DNA from 3 places in the Streptomyces sp. NPDC044061 genome. Region 2 is predicted to be linked to each of the others. Evidence: riboswitches for the same ligand, from Rfam matches in the RefSeq annotation. Region 2 holds a riboswitch; each other region holds the start of a gene.

Region 1 (3,199 bases), on a different contig from region 2:
CGGGCTTCTTCGCGGTGCCGTACACGATCCTGGTCTACCCGCTGATCTTCACGTTCCTGCCCCGCCTGTGGTCGGTCTCGCACCGCCACGGCTACGTCACGACCTCGGACTTCGTGCGCGGCCGCTTCGGCTCGAAGGGCCTGTCGCTGGCCGTGGCGCTCACCGGCATCCTCGCGACGATGCCGTACATCGCGCTCCAGCTCGTCGGCATCCAGGCGGTGCTGGACGTGATGGGCGTCGGCGGCGGCGAGAACACCAACTGGTTCGTGAAGGACCTGCCGCTGCTCATCGCCTTCGGCGTGCTGGCCGCGTACACGTACTCGTCGGGTCTGCGCGCCCCCGCCCTGATCGCGTTCGTGAAGGACACGCTGATCTACATCGTCATCGCGGTGGCGATCATCTACATCCCGATCAAGCTGGGCGGGTTCGATGACGTCTTCGCCAAGGCGGGTGACGCGTTCAGCCAGGTCAACCCGGCCACCGGCAAGCCGCGCGGCGCGCTCGCCCCGCCGGAGGCCGGCCAGTGGACCTACGCCACCCTGGCGCTCGGCTCCGCCCTCGCCCTGTTCATGTACCCGCACTCGATCACCGCGACGCTGTCGTCCAAGAGCCGTGAGGTGATCCGCCGCAACACCACGCTCCTGCCGCTGTACTCGCTGATGCTGGGCCTGCTCGCGCTGCTCGGCTTCATGGCGATCGCGGCCGGAGTGAAGGTGACCAACGGGCAGTTGGCGATTCCGCAGCTGTTCGAGAACATGTTCCCGGACTGGTTCGCGGGTGTGGCCTTCGCGGCGATCGGGATCGGCGCCCTGGTGCCCGCGGCCATCATGTCCATCGCGGCGGCCAACCTCTTCACGCGCAACATCTACAAGGACTTCATCAAGCCGGACGCGACGCCCCAGCAGGAGACCCGGGTGTCCAAGATCGTGTCGCTGCTGGTGAAGGTGGGCGCGCTGGTCTTCGTCCTGACGATGGACAAGACCGTGGCCATCAACTTCCAGCTGCTGGGCGGCATCTGGATCCTGCAGACCTTCCCGGCCCTGGTCGGCGGCCTGTTCACCCGCTGGTTCCACCGCTGGGCGCTGCTCGCCGGCTGGGCGGTCGGCATGGTGTACGGCACGTTCGCCGCGTACGGGGTGGCCTCGCCGACCCAGAAGCACTTCGGCGGCTCGGCGAAGGAGATCCCGGGCATCGGGGAGATCGGCTACATCGGCCTCACGGCCTTCGTCCTCAACGTCGCCGTCACGGTGGTCCTCACCTTCGTCCTGAAGGCCCTGAAGGCCCCGGAGGGCATCGACGAGACCAACCCGGGCGACTACACGGCCGACGCCGGCGACGCGGGCGTCCAGGTGGAGCTTCCGCCCGCCACCGCGGGAAGCGCCCACTAGCGCTCCCCCACAGGCGCGGGGAACCGCGCCCAGACAGCACGACGAACCCGCAGCGGGCCGCCGAGACCGAGCAGCACGGCGGCCCGCTCTTCGTGTGCGCGTGCGCACGGGGCCACCCGGCGGACATCACTCTCCTCATCCGGGAGTTGACCCTCCGAAGCGGCGGCGACACAACATCTGGGGGTGACACCACGACCCGGCACTAGATGTATGCTCATCCTCGCTGTCGCCGCAGGGGAATCCGGTGCGAATCCGGAACTGTCCCGCAACGGTGTACTTGCGTGCATCCGCACGCCTGTTCAGTCCGAGGACCTGTCGCCAGCACGCGCCCGGCCGTCCGGCTCGGGTGCTCATCGACGTCCGGGCCTCGTGGAGTGGGCCGGTGGACGCGACGCCGTGCGCGCTCGTGCTGCCCCCTGCCCTCCGCAAGGCCCCCGTGCCGAGCGAGGGAGAGCCCCACGTGACCATCGCGCCAGCCGATCCGGCTTCAGTCGGCGACCTGAAGACCGACGGTCCCGGTACCGCGCTGCTGCGGACCCTGACCGAGCTGACCGCCGACCTCCCCGACGCCGACCCCGGCCGGGTCGCCGCGGCCGCGCTGCGCGGCCGGTCCGCACGGGCTGACGAGGCGGAGTTGCGCGAGCTGGCCACGGAGGCGGCCGCCGGACTCATCTCCGAGGACCCCGCCTACTCCCGGCTGGCCGCCCGGCTGCTGACCGTCTCCATCAGGGCCGAGGCCGCCTCCCAGGGCGTCACCTCCTTCACCGGGTCCGTCGCCGTGGGCCACCGCGAGGGCCTGGTCGCCGACCGCACCGCGGAGTTCGTGCGGCTGCACGCCGAGCGGCTGGACTCGCTGATCGACACGGCGGCCGACGACCGCTTCGGCTACTTCGGCCTGCGCACCCTGCACAGCCGCTACCTGCTCCGGCACCCCATCACCCGGCAGGTGATCGAGACGCCCCAGCACTTCATGCTGCGGGTCGCCGCGGGCCTCGCCGAGGACGACACCGCCCGCTCCGTGGACGAGGTCGCGGCGCTCTACGGGCTCATGAGCCGCCTCGACTATCTGCCCTCCTCCCCCACGCTCTTCAACTCCGGCACCCGGCACCCGCAGATGTCGTCCTGCTACCTCCTCGACTCCCCGCTGGACGAGCTGGACTCCATCTACGACCGCTACCACCAGGTCGCCCGCCTCTCCAAGCACGCCGGCGGCATCGGTCTGTCGTACTCCCGCATCCGCAGCCGGGGTTCGCTGATCCGCGGCACCAACGGGCACTCCAACGGCATCGTCCCGTTCCTGAAGACCCTGGACGCCTCGGTGGCGGCCGTGAACCAGGGCGGCCGGCGCAAGGGCGCGGCCGCGGTGTACCTGGAGACCTGGCACTCCGACATCGAGGAGTTCCTGGAGCTGCGGGACAACACCGGTGAGGACGCCCGCCGTACGCACAACCTGAACCTCGCGCACTGGATCCCGGACGAGTTCATGCGCCGGGTCAACGCCGACGAGCAGTGGTCGCTGTTCTCCCCGGCGGACGTGCCGGAGCTGGTGGACCTGTGGGGCGAGGAGTTCGACGCGGCCTACCGCAAGGCGGAGGCGAACGGGCTCGCCAGGAAGACGATCCCGGCCCGCGACCTGTACGGCCGCATGATGCGCACCCTCGCGCAGACCGGCAACGGCTGGATGACCTTCAAGGACGCCGCCAACCGCACGGCCAACCAGACGGCGACCGCGGGCCACGTCGTGCACTCCTCCAACCTCTGCACGGAGATCCTGGAGGTCACGGACGACGGGGAAACGGCGGTCTGCAACC
Region 2 (3,199 bases):
CGCTCTTGTCGCCTGGGTGGTCACCGCCCTCGGCGGATTCGTCCTCCTCGCCCGCTGGATCTCCCGCGGCGGGCTGCGGCAGCAGCAGACCGGTACGACCCGCTTCCCGGCGCCCCTCGTCTTCGGTCACTTCCTGCTCGCGGCGGCCGGACTGGTGGTCTGGATCGTCTACCTGGCCGCCGACCGGTCAGCGCTGGCGTGGACGTCCTTCGTCGTCCTCGTCTTCGTCGCCCTGCTCGGCTTCGCGATGTTCGCCCGCTGGGTGCCCGTGTACCGGACCGCCGCCCCGGGCACTGCGGGGGAGGAGACCACGCCCGCGGAACGGCACCTGCCCGTTCCCGTGGTGGCCGTGCACGGCATCCTGGGCGCCGCGACGCTGGTGCTGGTGCTCCTGGCGACGCTGGGAGTGGGCGGCAGCTGAGGCGGAGCGACGCCACCGGGTGCTCAGCCGTCGCCGGCCCGGTCGAGCGGTCTGCCGAGTGCCAGGTTCCAACGGCCGGCGCGGCCGCTGAACTCGACCGCGCCCAGCGGCGGTACGTCGATCCGCCAGAAGGCCGACTCCGGTGCTCCCAGCACCTGGACGGTCGCGGCTCGTACGACGTCCGGTTCGACCACCGCGACAGTCCGGCCGGAGAACCGCCCAGCCTGGTCGAGCCAGTCCGCGATCCGTCTGCCCAACTCCCGTACCGACTCGCCGCCGTGCGGAGCAGCCGCCGGGTCGGCCAGCCACACGGCTACGGCCTCCGGTTCGGCGGCGCTCACCTCGGCGAGCGTCCGGCCCCGCCAGCGGCCCACGTCCAGGCCCGCCAGTTCGGGTGCTTCGCCGGCGTCGAGACCCAGCGCCGAAGCGGTCTGCCGGCAGCGTACGGTGGGGGCGACGAGCGCTCGCCCGGCCCGTGGGAGAAGCGGCGCCGCCGAACGGGCCCGGGCCGTACCACCCTCGTCAAGGGAACACCCGTCGTCGAAACGGGCCTTGCGCAGGGCCACGTTCATGGCTGGTGAGATCAAGATCACTCGACTGGTCACGAACTCGCTCTCATGGTCTACAGCCCTGCAACGACAGGGAATTCACAGTGAACGGCGGCCCGAGGGGCGCTCGTGAGCGCCCCGTGCGCCCTTGGCCGCGCCTCCGCTTCGCGGTACGTTCTCGGCGAAATAGACGACGGAACGCGGAAGCCGGTGGGAATCCGGCACGGTCGCGCCACTGTATGCCCCGTTCACACCGCTCGCGGTGTGGGCAGGGAAAGTCAGACCCGCTCCGTTGTCCTGTGCACCACCGAGACGGGACGCGAGTTCCCCAGGAGGTTCTGCCATGGCGCAGTCCGTCGCTCAGCCGACCACCGCCCCCACCGCCATCCCAGCCAAGCTGCCGATCAGCGCGATCGCCCCCTGGGCGGTCTTCTTCGGCATCCTGATGCTTGTCCTGCTCTACTTCGTCGGCGCCGAGCAGGGCGCCACGTCCGTGATGTCCGGCGAGGACGTCCACGAGTGGGTGCACGACGCCCGACACCTGCTCGGCTTCCCCTGCCACTGACAGGGCAGGGAAGCAAGGTCCGACCATGAACTCGGCAACCGTCCGCCATCTCCTGGTGCGTGGCATGCTCGCGGGACTCGCCGCGGGTGTGCTCGCCCTCGTCGTCGCCTACTTCCTCGGCGAGCCGCGCGTCGACTCGGCCATCGCCTACGAAGAGGCGCACTCCCATGAACACGGCATGGAAGCCGTGAGCCGCACGATGCAGTCCACCGGTGGCCTGACCACCGGCGTCCTCGTCTACGGGGTCGCGTTCGGCGGCATCGCCGCCCTCGCGTACTGCTTCGCGCTGGGCCGGATCGGCCGCTTCGGGCCGCGCGCGAGCGCGCTGCTCCTGGCGACCGCCGGCCTGATCACGGTGTATGTCGTGCCGTTCCTGAAGTACCCGGCCAACCCGCCGTCCGTCGGCGAACCCGACACCATCGGCAGGCGCACCACCCTGTACTTCCTGATGATGCTGCTCAGCGTGCTCCTGGCGATCGCCACCGTGATCCTCGGCAAGCGCCTCGCACCGCGCCTGGGCAACTGGAACGCAACGGTGGCCGCGGGGGCGTTCTTCGTCCTGGCCATCGGGTTGGCGTACGCGTTCCTGCCGGCCGTCAACGAGGTCCCGAAGGACTTCTCGGCCACCCTGCTCTGGCAGTTCCGCCTGGCGGCCCTCGCCATCCAGCTGACCCTGTGGACCGCCTTCGGGCTCGTCTTCGGGCTGCTGGCGGAGCGGGTCCTCAACCCGAAGAACGTCCGACAGCCGGCCGCGCGGCCGGCGAGCGCCGGGACGGAAGCGACACCGGCTCCCCGCTGACGACGCACACGGCCCGGCCGTGACCGTATCGGCGACGCCGTCGCATGGTCGCGGCACGCGCCGATCGGAACGATTCCGATCGGCGCAGCCGCACTGCGAGTTGAGGTGTCAGCAGAGGTGGCGGGCGAAGAACCGCAGCGTGCTGTCCAGTTCGAACGACGGGACGTCTCCGTGCTTGCCGGGGTTGGCGTGCAGCGTCTTCTCGGCCGAGGCGAAGGCGTCGAACAGCGCCAGGCTGTGGGCCCTCGGCACCCGCTCGTCGTCCCACTGCACCAGGAACTCCACCGGGACGGTGATCCGCGCGGCGGCCTCGGCCGCTGCCAGTGCCCCGCCCAGGCCCAACACCGCCGCGCGGACCCGGGGTTCGGCGGCGACGAACGGAACGCCGAGTCCACAACCCAACGACACACCCCAATAGCCCACCGGGCCAGTGCCGACGTGGTCCAGTTCCTGGACCGCGTCCAGGACCGCCCGCCATTCCGACACGGTCTGGCGAGCCACGAGCGCCTGGAAACCGGCGATCAGCGGAGCCAGTTCCTCTCCGGCCTCCACGCGAGCGTGATTCTCGGTCGCGATCCGGTCGTACTCCTCGTCCTTGGGCCGGTCGCCATGGCCAGGCACGTCGACCGCGGCGACCGCGAAACCGCACTCGCTCACGAGGCGGCGCGCACGGGCCATCATCTCGGGGTCCTTCTTGTGCCGGCCGCCGCCGTGGCCCATCAGGATCAGGGGGCGAGTACCGGCGGCGCCTTCCGGCGTCCACAGCACGCCGGGAATCTCACCGAGGACGAAGAGTTGTTCGGAGACACCGTCGGACGACGTCTCAGAGGTGAAGCGCATGGCGTTTCAGCCTTTCGGGATGCCTT
Region 3 (3,199 bases), on a different contig from region 2:
GGCGTCGGGGACGAACGAAACCCCGAACCCTGATTCCCGACACCCTCACGCCTGCCCCAGTTCACCTTCCGTTCACCCAGGTTGCCTACGGTCCAACAGCCAACGACCTCGAAAGATTGCCTGGGTAAATGGAAAACTTCTCGCTGATCCTCGCGATTGTGGTGGTAACCGCACTCGCGTTCGATTTCACGAACGGTTTTCACGACACCGCCAACGCGATGGCCACGACCATCTCGACCGGTGCGCTCAAGCCCAAGGTCGCGGTGGTCATGTCCGCCGCCCTCAACCTTGTAGGCGCTTTCCTCTCCGTGGAGGTCGCCAACACGATCTCCAAGGGTCTCGTCGATGAGAACGGCATCCGTCCCGAGGTCATCTTCGCCGCCCTGGTGGGCGCGATCCTCTGGAACCTGATGACCTGGCTGGCGGGACTGCCCTCCAGCTCCTCGCACGCCCTGATGGGCGGCCTGATCGGCGCCACCGTCGCCTCCGCCGGCTTCGGCGCCGTCCACGGTGACGTCCTGGTCACCAAGGTCCTGCTCCCGGCGGTCGCGGCCCCGGTCGTGGCCGGCATGGCGACCGTGTTCGCCACCCGCTTCTCCTACGGCATCGGCGGCAAGGCCGACGGCGAGGCCACCCGCAAGGGCTACCGGGCCGGCCAGATCGCCTCTGCCGGTCTGGTCTCCCTCGCGCACGGCACCAACGACGCGCAGAAGACGATGGGCATCATCACCCTCGCGCTGATCGCGGGCGGCGCCATCGCCCCGGGCTCCAACCCTCCCACCTGGGTGATCCTCTCCGCGGGCCTGGCCATCGCGCTCGGCACCTACATCGGCGGCTGGCGCATCATCCGCACCATGGGCAAGGGCCTGACCGACCTGGAGCCGCGTCAGGGCTTCGCCGCCCAGACCAGCGCCGCCACGGCCATCCTGGCCTCCTCCCACCTCGGCTTCTCCCTCTCCACCACCCACGTGGTCTCCGGCTCGGTGATGGGTGCGGGCCTGGGCCGCAAGGGCGGTGTGGTCCGCTGGTCCACCGCGACCCGCATGTTCGTCGCCTGGGCGCTCACCCTCCCGGCCGCCGCGCTGGTCGGCGCGCTCGCCGAGTCCGTCACGGACCTGGGCGACTGGGGCACCGCGGTCGTCGCCGTCTTCCTGGTCGGCGCCAGCGCCGCGATCTGGAAGCTGTCCCGCCGCGAGGTCGTCGACCACACCAACGTCAACACCGGCGACGGGACCGAGGAGCCGGCCGGTGTGGTGACCACCGCCATCGCCGCGGTGACCCCGCCGCCCACGGGCACGGTCACCGAGGGCCTGACGGCCACGATCCCGGCTCCGGCCGCGACCGACCCCGCGACCCCGGCGGTTCCGCCGGCGGCGACGGTCTGACCCCGAGCACCCGGTAACTGAAGGAAGCATCCCCATGAAGATCGACTGGGCGGCTCTCGGCTCCGTCTTCGGCGTCAGCCTCGCGTTCACGGTGGGCCTGGTGGCCCTGTTCACCCTCGGCGTCAACGGTCTGTCGCGGCGCGAGAAGGCCGCCGCGCAGGGCAACTCGGCGGCGCTCGCGGTCACCGGTGCGTACCTGTGCTTCGCGGCGTGCGCGGCCGCGGTGGCCTACGGCATCTACCTGATCGTGGCCAAGCCCTGACCCACCGTCCGAAAGGCTCCCCACCGGTGTGATCCGGTGGGGAGCCTTTCGCATGCCCGGACTTCACCGGTGTGGGTCTCAGCACACTCTCCCCGCGCAGGTCAAAGGCAAGTTGACGGCCCTTCCGGGCGCGTGGTGGACTGCCCGGGCCAAGTACGGCGGCAGGAGAGGAAGCCGGTGCGAATCCGGCGCGGTCCCGCCACTGTCACCGGGGAAGGAATCCCGGGAGCCAGGAACTCTCACCGCCGGTCTCGTCGAACCAGGGCGCGGACACCCTGAGTGAGGACATATCGCCATGCGCGGCTGCCGATCGAGGTTCAGTAACCGGGCCCTGCCTGCCCCCACGGCCGGCTGACCCGATGGGTGCCGATCGCACTTACGCGTACGGCGCCGCCGCCGGCCTTCTCGGCGACCTGCTCCTCGGCGATCCACGCCGTGGGCATCCGGTCGCCGCGTTCGGGCGGGCCGCCGGGGCCGTGGAACGCGTGCTGTGGCGCGACCACCGCGGGTGGGGGGCGCTGCACACCGGCGTGTGCGCCGGAGGCGCCGTCGCGCTCGGGGCTCTCGCCGAGCGGGCCGTACGCCGCTCTCCCACCGCCACCGTCGCGTTGACCGCCGCCGCCACCTGGGCCGTGGTCGGGGGCACTTCGCTCGCCCGGGAGGCCCGGACCGTCGGACGCGCCCTGCAGGCCGGCGACGTGCAGACCGCCCGCGCGCGGCTGCCGCATCTGTGCGGCCGCGACCCGCAGGCGCTGGACGCCGACGGTATCGCCCGGGCCGTGGTCGAGTCGGTCGCCGAGAACACCTCCGACGCCGTCGTGGGCGCTCTGGTGTGGGGCGGCGTGGGCGGGGTCCCCGGGCTGCTCGGGTTCCGGGCCGTCAACACCCTGGACGCGATGGTGGGGCACAAGTCGCCCCGCTTCCGCCGCTACGGCTGGGCCTCCGCGCGCCTCGACGACGTCGCCGGGTGGCCGGGGGCGCGGTTGACCGCCGTGCTCGCCGCGGCGGCCGGACCCGATCCCCGTGGCGCCCTGCGCGCCTGGAAGACCGACGCGCACCGGCATCCGAGCCCCAACGCCGGGCCCGTGGAAGCCTCGTTCGCGGGTGCCCTCGGGGTGCGGCTGGGCGGGACGCTCTCCTACGGCGGCCGCGTCGAACACCGGCCCGTCCTCAACGGGGACACCGGGCGGGCCGTCCAGGTCACCGACATCGACCGGGCCGTACGGCTCTCCCGCCGCGTCGGCCTGCTCGCGCTCGGCGTCACGGTCGCCGCGCGCCGACTCGTGAAGGGACGTGCGAAGTGAACGGTGGTCTCCTCGTCGCCGGCACCACCTCCGACGCCGGCAAGAGCGTCGTGACGGCCGGGATCTGCCGGTGGCTGGTGCGCCAGGGCGTCAAGGTGGCGCCCTTCAAGGCGCAGAACATGTCCCTCAACTCGTTCGTCACGCGGGAGGGCGCGGAGATCGGGCGGGCGCAGGCGATGCAGGCCCAGGCCTGCCGGGTCGAGCCGACCGCGCTGATGAACCCCGTGCTGCTCAAGCCGGGCGGCGAG

The links. A riboswitch is a leader RNA that binds a small molecule or an ion and turns the genes downstream of it on or off. The one in region 2 is predicted to bind cobalamin.
Region 1: it holds a riboswitch for cobalamin, as region 2 does, so the genes downstream of both, AC07CM_RS11895 (ribonucleoside-diphosphate reductase subunit alpha) here and AC07CM_RS31445 (CbtB domain-containing protein) in region 2, are expected to answer to the same signal.
Region 3: it holds a riboswitch for cobalamin, as region 2 does, so the genes downstream of both, AC07CM_RS21400 (cobalamin biosynthesis protein) here and AC07CM_RS31445 (CbtB domain-containing protein) in region 2, are expected to answer to the same signal.

The regions. Positions count from the first base shown of each region.
Region 1 covers NZ_JBWKFL010000006.1:99,840-103,038, forward strand. The annotation lists gene mctP (monocarboxylate uptake permease MctP) at 1-1,388, shown strand, start outside; cobalamin riboswitch at 1,595-1,722, shown strand; gene AC07CM_RS11895 (ribonucleoside-diphosphate reductase subunit alpha) at 1,849-3,199, shown strand, end outside.
Region 2 covers NZ_JBWKFL010000022.1:33,534-36,732, forward strand. The annotation lists gene AC07CM_RS31435 (hypothetical protein) at 1-421, shown strand, start outside; gene AC07CM_RS31440 (histidine phosphatase family protein) at 445-1,026, opposite strand; cobalamin riboswitch at 1,121-1,277, shown strand; gene AC07CM_RS31445 (CbtB domain-containing protein) at 1,313-1,534, shown strand; gene AC07CM_RS31450 (CbtA family protein) at 1,560-2,333, shown strand; gene AC07CM_RS31455 (alpha/beta hydrolase family protein) at 2,442-3,173, opposite strand.
Region 3 covers NZ_JBWKFL010000012.1:237,374-240,572, reverse strand. The annotation lists gene AC07CM_RS21410 (inorganic phosphate transporter) at 129-1,385, shown strand; gene AC07CM_RS21405 (hypothetical protein) at 1,420-1,647, shown strand; cobalamin riboswitch at 1,766-1,906, shown strand; gene AC07CM_RS21400 (cobalamin biosynthesis protein) at 2,007-2,951, shown strand; gene AC07CM_RS21395 (cobyric acid synthase) at 2,948-3,199, shown strand, end outside.